DNA from 3 places in the Yoonia sp. 67-2 genome. Region 1 is predicted to be linked to each of the others. Evidence: riboswitches for the same ligand, from Rfam matches in the RefSeq annotation. Region 1 holds a riboswitch; each other region holds the start of a gene.
What was found. Region 1 has a riboswitch for thiamine pyrophosphate ahead of thiD (bifunctional hydroxymethylpyrimidine kinase/phosphomethylpyrimidine kinase). Riboswitches for the same ligand answer to the same signal wherever they lie in the genome.
Positions count from the first base shown of each region.

Region 1 (3,271 bases):
CAAAGAACATCACCAGCGCCGTCAGCACGATGATGGTGACCAGCGGCGACGGGATCGCCTTGGTGATCAGCGGGAACAGATAGATGATCGCAAGACCTGCAGCTACCAACACATAGGTCAGCCATGTGACCAGCGCGGGGTCCAGTTCGGTCAATTGCGCCATGAAGATCAGGATCGCCAGCGCGTTGACAAAGCCGGTCATCACCGATTTCGACACGTAGCGCATGATAAAGCCAAGCTTCAGCACACCCGCCCCAATCTGGATCAGACCGGCCAGCACGGTGGCGGCCAACAGATATTCCAGCCCGTGTTCACGCACCAACGTGATCATCAGCACCGCCGTCGCCGCCGTCGCGGCAGAGATCATGCCGGGCCGTCCGCCGGTGAAGGCAATCAGCACCGCGATGGAAAAGCTGGCGTAAAGCCCGACCTTGGGGTCCACGCCCGCGATGATTGAAAAGGCAATGGCTTCGGGGATCAGGGCAAGGGCGACGACAAGCCCCGCCAGCAGGTCGCCCCGGATGTTACCGAACCATTCGGCCCGGTATGTATCGAGAGATATCATGTAAATCTTTCCTGTTCGGCGTCATGGGCCGACAACATTGGTTTTAACAGGTTGTCCGGCGGATCAGCGGCCGGAAGAGCCACCCAAGCTTTACCTCGGGTCCATGTTTACAAGACGCGATATACACGAAGTCTGACGCATGCCAACCCACCTTTGCAATTCAGGCAAAAACTTCACAAAGGGGCCGCGGATCGCATCAGAAGAAACGATGAAAATGATGCGTCGGGCCGTGGCCCTGCCCGACGGTCAAGGTATCCGCCCCTGTGATCGCATCCGCGACATAGGCTTTGGCCTGCGCCGCCGCCTGCACCAGCGGCACCCCTTGCCCCAGCAATGTCGCAAGCGCAGATGACAGGGTGCAACCCGTGCCATGGGTCTTGCGCGTCGCCTGCCTTGTGCCCGGCAGCCAGGTCAGCCCGGTGGCGTCGGCCAGCAGGTCAGGGCAATCATCCCCAGCGAGATGCCCGCCTTTGAGCAGCACCGCCTTTGGCCCCAGCGCCAGCAAATCCCGCGCCTGCGCCTGCATCTGGTCGCGGGTGGCGGCCTCTGACTGACCAAGCAGATCGGCGGCTTCCGGCAGGTTGGGCGTGATAACCGCCGCCATCCCCAGCATGTCGCGCAAGGCGTCCACCGCAGCCGTTTGCAACAGACGATCCCCGCTTTTGGCCACCATCACAGGGTCCAGCACGATGGGCGCCTGCAGCCCCTGCAGGGCCCGCGCCACTGCCGCGATGATCGCGGCATCGCCCAGCATCCCGATCTTGACCGCATCAATGCGGATATCTGCCCGGATCGCGGCGATCTGGGCGGCGACCATATCGTCGGGGATCATCTGCACCGCTGTCACGCCTTGCGTATTCTGCGCCGTCAGCGCCGTGATCACCGCCATCGCATAGCCGCCATTGGCCGAAATCGCCTTGATATCCGCCTGAATACCGGCCCCGCCGGATGGGTCAGAGCCTGCGATGGACAGGATATTCGCAATCATCCTGCTGCACCCCGCAGGATGGCACGTCTGTGATCATTTTCAGTCATCGCATGTCCCCCGCCGGATCGGGGGTCAGTGATGCGCGGACCAGACAAGCCTTGGCCGGGCGTATCACGGACTCCCTACGCCAGCATGATCTGGTTCAGGTTCAAAGGGTGCTTCTCAGCCCGCAATCGCGGACGCCCCTGTCGTGATAGTGAGGGTAAAGATCAGCGGGGCTGAGTCAAGAAGAGGTGACGTTTGCCTGTTCTGTGTTCATGGACGACGCCGCTCACGCGGTATTGGGGCTTATCGGCATAGCGTTCCCCCTTACGCGCGCCAGATCGCCTCGTAATGATCCATGATCTCACCAAGCCGCTCTGGCCCGAAGCTTGGGTCGTGGCCGCCGTGGATCAGCGTCAGCTCAAGCGCGCGCAGTTTGGCGAAAGTACTCAGGTAATCCGGCACCGACATGCCCGGCCCGTCATAGATCAGCGGGCCGTCGTAGATCGCATCGCCCCCGAACAGCACGCCGGTCGCACGTTCGAGCAGGCCGATGCCCCCCGGTGAATGCCCCGGCAGGTGCAGGATCTCATAGACATGATCGCCCAGATCGACGCTGTCGCCCTCTTGCAGCAAGCCCGTCGCCGGTGCGCCGCGCAGCACGTAGGACCGTGGGTCGTAGCCCTCATACGGCAATGCATCGATCAACACCTCGTCCAGCGGTGGATAACCAGCGTCCAGAAAGGTCTGGATCAGCCGCGCGGGCATGTCGTCGCGATAGAGCGAGTTCAGACCGGATGGCGCGGCCATTTCCTCGGCCTCGGCCGGATGCACCAGACGGATGTCGAATTCATGCACCCCGCCGATATGGTCGATATGGGTGTGGGATGAGACGCAGATAATCTCTTTCCCCGGATCGCGGCGCAAAGTGTCGAGGTACGGGCGCAACGGCACGATCCCCATCCCGGTATCAAGGATCATGTCGCGGTCGCGGCCTTGCACCAGAAACATATTCGCCTGTTCCAGCACATGGACATGCGGCTCAAGGATCAGGGTGACATCGGGGCCGACCTCGCGCGCGGTAAACCAATTTTCAGCGACGGGAAGTTTCATGTCATTGCACTTTCAAAGGACGCGGGTCCGACCCGCCGGTGAAGAGCGGCGCGTGCCAGATGAATCCGGTATCGCGGGTGATGACGGGCTGGCCGCAAGTAAAAGGATTGGTGGACAGATCAGCGATACCCGTCGCGCCGTCCCAATGGCCCAAGGCATAATGGCTGGTGAAAATCTCTGGCACCGGGCGGTCCTGTGGGGCGGGACCGATGCCGAACAGAAAACGATCCTCGCTGGCGATCAGCACACCGGTCATGTCACCCCATGCGATCCGAAGCCCCCGCAACGGCGCGGTCGCTTGCGCCAGCCAAGCCTCGCGATACTCGGCATGCACGCCGTCCTCGATCAGCACGCCGCTGTCCAATGACATGGCACCGACATCGGGGCGGGCCAAGGCCCCTTGCCAGTTGATTTCGCGATGCCAAGTGCATTGGCTGTCGGTGACGGTGATCTGCCCCGCAAAGCCCTCGATCCGCAGCAGCGATTGCAATGCCGCCTCACCCAGATCGGCAAGGCAGGTGCCCGTCAGCGCGGGCAGATCGGCCGGCACCCGCAGGTCGGCGAATAAATCACCCGCCTGCATCCAATGCACATGGGTGGTGGCATCCTCATATCCCGGCGCT
Region 1 is NZ_JAYKPK010000008.1:21,384-24,654, reverse strand. It holds gene VOY09_RS13270 (SulP family inorganic anion transporter) at 1-565, opposite strand, end outside; sul1 at 615-671, opposite strand; gene thiD (bifunctional hydroxymethylpyrimidine kinase/phosphomethylpyrimidine kinase) at 762-1,553, opposite strand; TPP riboswitch at 1,656-1,750, opposite strand; gene VOY09_RS13260 (MBL fold metallo-hydrolase) at 1,863-2,648, opposite strand; gene VOY09_RS13255 (hypothetical protein) at 2,650-3,271, opposite strand, start outside.

Region 2 (3,271 bases), on a different contig from region 1:
GCGTCATCGGGCGGCAATGTGCTGATGATCGTGGGTTTGCAGATGCTGGTCGGCGCTGTTCTGCTGGCGGTGCCCGCGCTGGCATTTGAGACCTTGGTGGTGACTTGGAACTGGCAGCTGATCGTCGCCTTTGCCTATACCGTGCTGGTGCCGGGCCTCGCCGCGACCTTGGTCTGGTTCCTGCTGGTCGGCCGGATCGGTGCGGTCAAGGCATCGACCTTCCACTTTCTCAACCCATTTTTTGGGGTGGCGGTCGCCGCCATCCTTTTAGGCGAAAGCATCGGCCCGCTCGACGTGCTCGGCGTCGTGATCATCGCCGCAGGGATTTTGGCGGTGCAGCTGTCGCGTCAGCCGCCGATCACGCCGCGCACGCCGCCGGTCTGACCACGATCCAGCAGCAGATGATCGAGGATCACGCAGGCCATCATCGCCTCACCCACCGGCACGGCGCGGATGCCGACACAGGGGTCGTGGCGGCCTTTAGTGATCACCTCTGTGGGCGAGCCATCCATCATGATCGACTTGCGCGGTGACAGGATCGACGATGTCGGTTTCACCGCGAAACGCACGACGATATCCTGCCCCGTGCTGATCCCGCCCAGAATACCGCCGGCATGGTTGGAGCTATATTCCGGCCCATCCGGCCCCATGAAAATCTCATCCGCATTGTCGCGCCCGGTCAGGGCCGCAGCGGCCATGCCTTCGCCGATCTCGACACCTTTCACGGCGTTGATCGACATCATCGCAGCGGCCAGATCCGTGTCCAGCTTGGCATAAACCGGCGCGCCGATCCCCGCTGGCACACCGCGCGCGACTACCTCGATGATCGCGCCGACCGAATTGTGATCATCCTTACGCAGCCAAGTCAGATAATCGTTCCATTCAGCCGCCGCCTGCGCATCGGGGCAAAAGAAATCATTCTGATCGATCTGGTCCCAATCCATATTGGAACGATCAATCTGCTTCGCCCCCATCTGGGTCATATAGCCTTTGATCTGCACACCCGGCGCAATCGCCTTGATCGCCTCGCGCGCGACACCGCCCGCCGCCACCCGTGACGCGGTTTCCCGGGCCGAGGATCGCCCGCCGCCACGCGGATCGCGCAAGCCATATTTCTGGTGATAGGTGATATCGGCATGACCGGGCCGGAAGGTGTTCAGGATATCGCCATAATCCTTGGACCGCTGGTCGGTATTCTCGATCATCAACTGAATCGGTGTGCCGGTCGTGCGCCCTTCATAGACACCGGACAGGATTTGCACCGCGTCTGGTTCATTCCGCTGGGTCGTGTTCTTGTTCAGCCCGGGGCGGCGTTTGTCCAGCCATTGCTGGATCATCGCAGGCTCCAGCGGCACGCCGGGTGGGCAGCCATCGACGGTCGCCCCTAGGGCTGGCCCATGGCTTTCGCCCCATGTGGTGAACCGGAAAAGATGACCGAAACTGTTGATGGACATGGCGAACCCCCGTTTGCCAACGGTCTAGCGGGCGGGCCGCATAGGCTCAAGAGGTTTCCCTTGCGCCCGCCTGACATCCACCCTAGCCTGCCTGTCACCTCGGGGTGCCATTCCGGCTGAGATGCGCAAGCAGACCCGTTGAACCTGAACCGGTTAGGACCGGCGGAGGGAAGGTATGGCAATCCCGCTATCCCCCAATCCGCCCGTCGCATTTGGAGGATAGGATGCAAAACCACATTTATCTGCCACTTGCTGCGGGATTTGCGCTTTGTGCCACAGGCACATTGGCGCAAACCCCGGTGTTGCAAGTCATGACCTACGACAGTTTCGTCAGCGAATGGGGCCCCGGCCCCGCGATCAAGACAGCGTTCGAGGAAACCTGCGGCTGCGAAGTGCAATTCATCGGCACCGGTGATGGCGCGGCCCTGCTGGCGCGTCTGCAATTGGAAGGGCCACGGACGGAGGCCGATATCGTCCTCGGCCTCGACACCAACCTGACCGCAGCCGCGCGGGAAACTGGTCTCTTCGCACCGCATGGTGTGGAAGCTGATCTTGATCTGCCGATCGCATGGGATGACCCTGATTTCCTACCCTTTGACTGGAGCTATTTCGCCTTTGTTGGCAATGCCGGGGCCGAAGCGCCCACATCCTTGCGCGAACTCGCCGACAGCGACATCCGTATCGTCATCCAAGACCCGCGCTCATCCACCCCCGGCCTTGGCTTGCTGATGTGGGTCAAGACCGCCTACCCCGACACTGCCGCCGAACTTTGGGCTGACCTTGCCGACAATATTGTCACCGTCACGCCGGGCTGGTCCGAGGCGTATGGGCTGTTTCTGGAAGGCGAAGCGGATGCTGTCCTGTCCTACACCACATCGCCTGCCTATCACGTGATCGCCGAAGACGACGATACCAAGGTGGCTTGGGCCTTCGACGAAGGCCATTACATGCAGGTCGAGGTTGCGGCCAAAGTCGCCACCACCGATCAGCCGGAACTGGCGGATCAATTCCTTGCCTTCATGGTGACCGAAGGGTTCCAGTCGATCATCCCTGAAACCAACTGGATGTATCCTGCTGTCGTGCCAGCGGACGGCCTGCCCGCAGGCTTTGACACGCTGATCACACCCGACACGGCCCTGTTGCTGTCGCCCGAGGATGCGGCGGCGATCCGTGAAGAAGCCTTGGACGAATGGCGCAACGCGCTGTCGCAATAGCGCCACGCTGGCCCGGTGCCATCGCTGCGGCACTGGTGCTGGTGCTGACGATTGGCACGCTGGTCGCTGTCGGCTGGCGTGCCGAATGGCAGCGCGGGTTGTCGCCTGCCGATTGGGTGGTGATCCGCTTTACCCTGCATCAGGCGCTGGTGTCCGCCACGCTCAGCGTGCTGCTGGCGATCCCCGTCGCGCGGGCCTTGGCGCGGCGGCAATTCACCGGGCGCAAAGCGTTGATCACCCTGCTGGGCGCGCCGTTTCTGCTGCCGGTGATCGTCGCGGTGATCGGGCTGATCGCTGTTTTCGGGCGCAGTGGTGTCGTGAATACCGGCCTCGCATGGCTGGGCTTGCCGCTGGTCAGCATCTACGGCTTTCATGGTGTCGTGCTGGCGCATGTGTTCTTCAACCTGCCTTTAGCGATCCGGCTGATCCTGCAAGGCTGGCTGTCGATCCCGGCAGAAAGATTCCGCCTCGCGGCCTCGCTGAACATGCCGGTCGGGCGCTTGCTCGAATGGCCGATGCTGCGCAATATCGTGCCGGGGGCGTTTCTGGTGATCTTTCTGATCTGCCTGACCAGTTTCGCCGTGGCGCTGACCTTGGGCGGTG
Region 2 is NZ_JAYKPK010000002.1:193,894-197,164, reverse strand. It holds gene VOY09_RS04250 (DMT family transporter) at 1-384, shown strand, start outside; gene aroC (chorismate synthase) at 348-1,454, opposite strand; TPP riboswitch at 1,545-1,642, shown strand; gene thiB (thiamine ABC transporter substrate binding subunit) at 1,679-2,668, shown strand; gene VOY09_RS04235 (thiamine/thiamine pyrophosphate ABC transporter permease ThiP) at 2,644-3,271, shown strand, end outside.
Region 2: linked by a shared signal. The riboswitch ahead of thiB (thiamine ABC transporter substrate binding subunit) and the one ahead of thiD (bifunctional hydroxymethylpyrimidine kinase/phosphomethylpyrimidine kinase) in region 1 are both predicted to bind thiamine pyrophosphate.

Region 3 (3,271 bases), on a different contig from region 1:
ATTACGAATTGCTGGAACTGGTGCTGTTCCGCGCGATCCCACGACAGGATGTGAAACCGCTTGCGCGCGCCTTGATCGACCATTTTGGCGATTTCAACCGGGTGCTGTCGGCCAGTGTCACCCAAATCAGCAAGGTGCCGGGGGCCGGACCCGCCGTCGCGCTCGAATTGAAGGTTGTCGAGGCGGCAGCACATAGGCTCGCCCGTGCAAAGGTGATGCAGCGCCATGTCGTGTCCAGCTGGGATGCTTTGCTGAATTATTGCCATACTGTCATGGCGCATCGCGACACCGAACAATTCCGCATCCTGTTTCTGGACACCAAGAATGTGCTGATCGCCGATGAAGAACAGGCCAAAGGCACGCTGGATCACGTGCCGGTCTATCCGCGCGAGGTGGTGAAACGTGCGCTGGAACTGAATGCCGCCTCGATGATTCTGGTGCATAATCACCCCTCCGGTGACCCGACACCATCGCAGGCGGATATCAGCATGACGCGGCAGATCTCTGACGCGGCGCAGGCATTGGGGATGAACGTGCATGATCACCTGATCATCGGCAAATCCTGTGAAATCAGCTTTCGCGCGCAAGGGCTGTTCTGATGTCAGCGCATCGCCGCGATGATGTGTGCAACAGGCGCGTCGACCATCACGATGCTGCCGATATCGGCGCAGCCCGACAATGGCACGGACAATTCATGCAGGACAGGCCTGACGCGGCGGGTGATCTGTAAGAAACGTGCGTGGACGGCCCCGCCCGCAAGTGTCGGGCCGTCGGTGTGACGCCGATCTGCAAGCTCTGATCATCACGCGCAGGCGAGGATATGTTCGGAAAGGTATATATTTCAATGAGGTAAGGATCATCAGCTTGCCTGTCACCAGACGCTGCACAAACCCGCGCTGGCCGGTTCAATCCGGCGTAGAGGCTGACCAGATATGCCCGGATCGCCGATCCGCGTCTTCGCATTGAAAACATGCCGTTGCATAAACCCAGCCTTGGGCCATTGCCTGCTGCCATCCGCACATACCAAATCTGTCGTGCAATCAAGGCGCTTGCCAGCGCGAATTGATTGACCTAGGCTCCTTCCCACAACCGTTGGGGTGCCCCGTTTGGGGCTGAGAGGCGAAAGCTAACCCATCGAACCTGATCCGGATCATACCGGCGTAGGAAACGGTGACCAGCTGCGCATGACGCAAGCGATCCGTCTTCCTGTGTTGGTATCACAACAAGGGGGCGGCAGTGGCTCAGAGCAAGATCAGACGCGCGAAACCCGCGCCGTTGGCCGATGTCACGGTGATCGGCGCGGGTGTGGCAGGGCTTTGCGCGGCTTACAGCTTGTGCAAGGCCGGGCTTACTCCGCGATTAATTGACCGGCATGGCGCACCGGGCGCGCATGGCTGTTCATGGTGGGCCGGGGGCATGCTGGCCCCCTTCTGTGAAGGGGCCGTGGCCGAACCGGCAATCGTGGCCCATGGTACAAAGGCGGCCGCCTTTTGGGCGGAGGTGACGGAGGTGACGCAGCGCGGCTCGCTTGTCATCGCATTGCAACGTGATCAGGGTGAACTGGCGCGTTTTGCACGTCGCACCACGGGGCATGTGCGCGTCGACGATCTGTCCGCGTTGGAACCAGATCTTGCCGCACATCAAACAGCGCTGTTCTTCGCGCAGGAATCCCATCTTGACCCGCGCCGTGCCTTGGCCGATCTGACCCGCGCGCTGACCACGATGGGTGTGGTGATCACCAAGTCCGCAGTTGTGCCGGAAGAGATCAGCGGCCCTGTGATTGACGCGCGCGGCATGGCGGCCGGGCTGCCGGATCTGCGTGCTGTGCGAGGCGAAATGCTGTTGCTGCGTGCCCCGGATATCACACTGTCGCGCCCGTTGCGCCTGCTGCATCCACGCCATCCGCTGTATATCGTCCCGCGCGCAGAGGGGGTGTTCATGCTCGGTGCCACGCAGGTCGAAAGCGCGGACCGGCGCGGCGTGACAGCGCGTGCGGTGCTGGAGTTGCTGGGGGCGGCCTATGCGCTTGACCCGCGGTTTGCTGAGGCGGAATTGCTGGAAACCGGCGCCGATCTGCGTCCGGCCTATCCTGACAATGTGCCGCGCGTCACTGCCAAAGGCCGGGTGCTGCATCTGAACGGGCTGTTCCGCCATGGCTATCTGATGGCCCCGGCACTGGCGGCGCAGGCGACAGATTATCTGATCAATGGAAGCAAGGGGGATCTGGTCCATGCGGATTGAGGTGAATGGTGAAGCGCGCGAGATCACCGGCACGACGGTTGCTGCCGCGTTGGATGATCTGGGCTGGCACGATGCGCGCGTGGCGACGGCGCTGAACGGCCAGTTCGTTCCCAAGGCGGCGCGCGATGCAACCCCGCTGAGCGCAGGTGACCGGCTCGAAGTGCTGGCACCGATGCAGGGGGGCTGAAGACATGCGCAGCTTCTATGGCGTGACATTGGACACCCCGCTGATGCTGGGCACGGCGCAATATCCATCACCCGCAATCATGGCAGAGGCATTCCGCAGGTCTGGCGCATCGGTAGCGACGGTCTCCTTGCGGCGTGAAGGCGGGCAGGGTCAGGCGTTTTGGGACATCATTCGCGGCTTTGGCGTGCATATTCTGCCCAATACGGCAGGCTGCTACAGCGCGCGCGAAGCGATCACCACCGCGCAGATGGCGCGCGAATTGTTCGAGACGAACTGGATCAAGCTGGAGGTGATCGGCCATGCCGACACGCTGCAACCCGATCCGTTTGGTCTGCTGGAGGCGACGCAGGCCTTGGTTGCTGACGGGTTCGCGGTGTTTCCCTATACAACCGAGGATCAGGTGCTGGCCGCGCGCCTGCTGGATGCCGGGGCGCAGGTGCTGATGCCCTGGGGGGCACCCATCGGGTCTGGCCTTGGGCTGAATAACCGTTATGGGCTGCGGGCGCTGCGCGCCGCTTTCCCCGATGTGCCGATGGTGATCGATGCGGGTCTCGGCCTGCCCAGCCATGCGGCGGATGCGATGGAACTGGGCTATGACGCAGTTCTTTTGAACACCGCCGTGGCGCAAGCTGGTGATCCGGTGGCGATGGCGCGCGCCTTTGCGCTGGCGGCGCAGGCAGGTCAGATGGCGCATGGCGCCGATCCGATGGCCCCGCGCGATATGGCCGCCCCTTCAACACCGGTTATTGGAAAGGCGTGGCTATGATCCTGCCCCGGTTCTACCCGATCTTCGATTCACTTGCTTGGCTGGAAAGCGCGCTGCCGCTGGGCGTCAAGCTGGTG
Region 3 is NZ_JAYKPK010000002.1:321,559-324,829, reverse strand. It holds gene radC (RadC family protein) at 1-599, shown strand, start outside; gene VOY09_RS04830 (hypothetical protein) at 599-730, shown strand; TPP riboswitch at 1,084-1,184, shown strand; gene VOY09_RS04825 (FAD-dependent oxidoreductase) at 1,237-2,241, shown strand; gene thiS (sulfur carrier protein ThiS) at 2,231-2,428, shown strand; gene VOY09_RS04815 (thiazole synthase) at 2,433-3,194, shown strand; gene VOY09_RS04810 (thiamine phosphate synthase) at 3,191-3,271, shown strand, end outside.
Region 3: linked by a shared signal. The riboswitch ahead of VOY09_RS04825 (FAD-dependent oxidoreductase) and the one ahead of thiD (bifunctional hydroxymethylpyrimidine kinase/phosphomethylpyrimidine kinase) in region 1 are both predicted to bind thiamine pyrophosphate.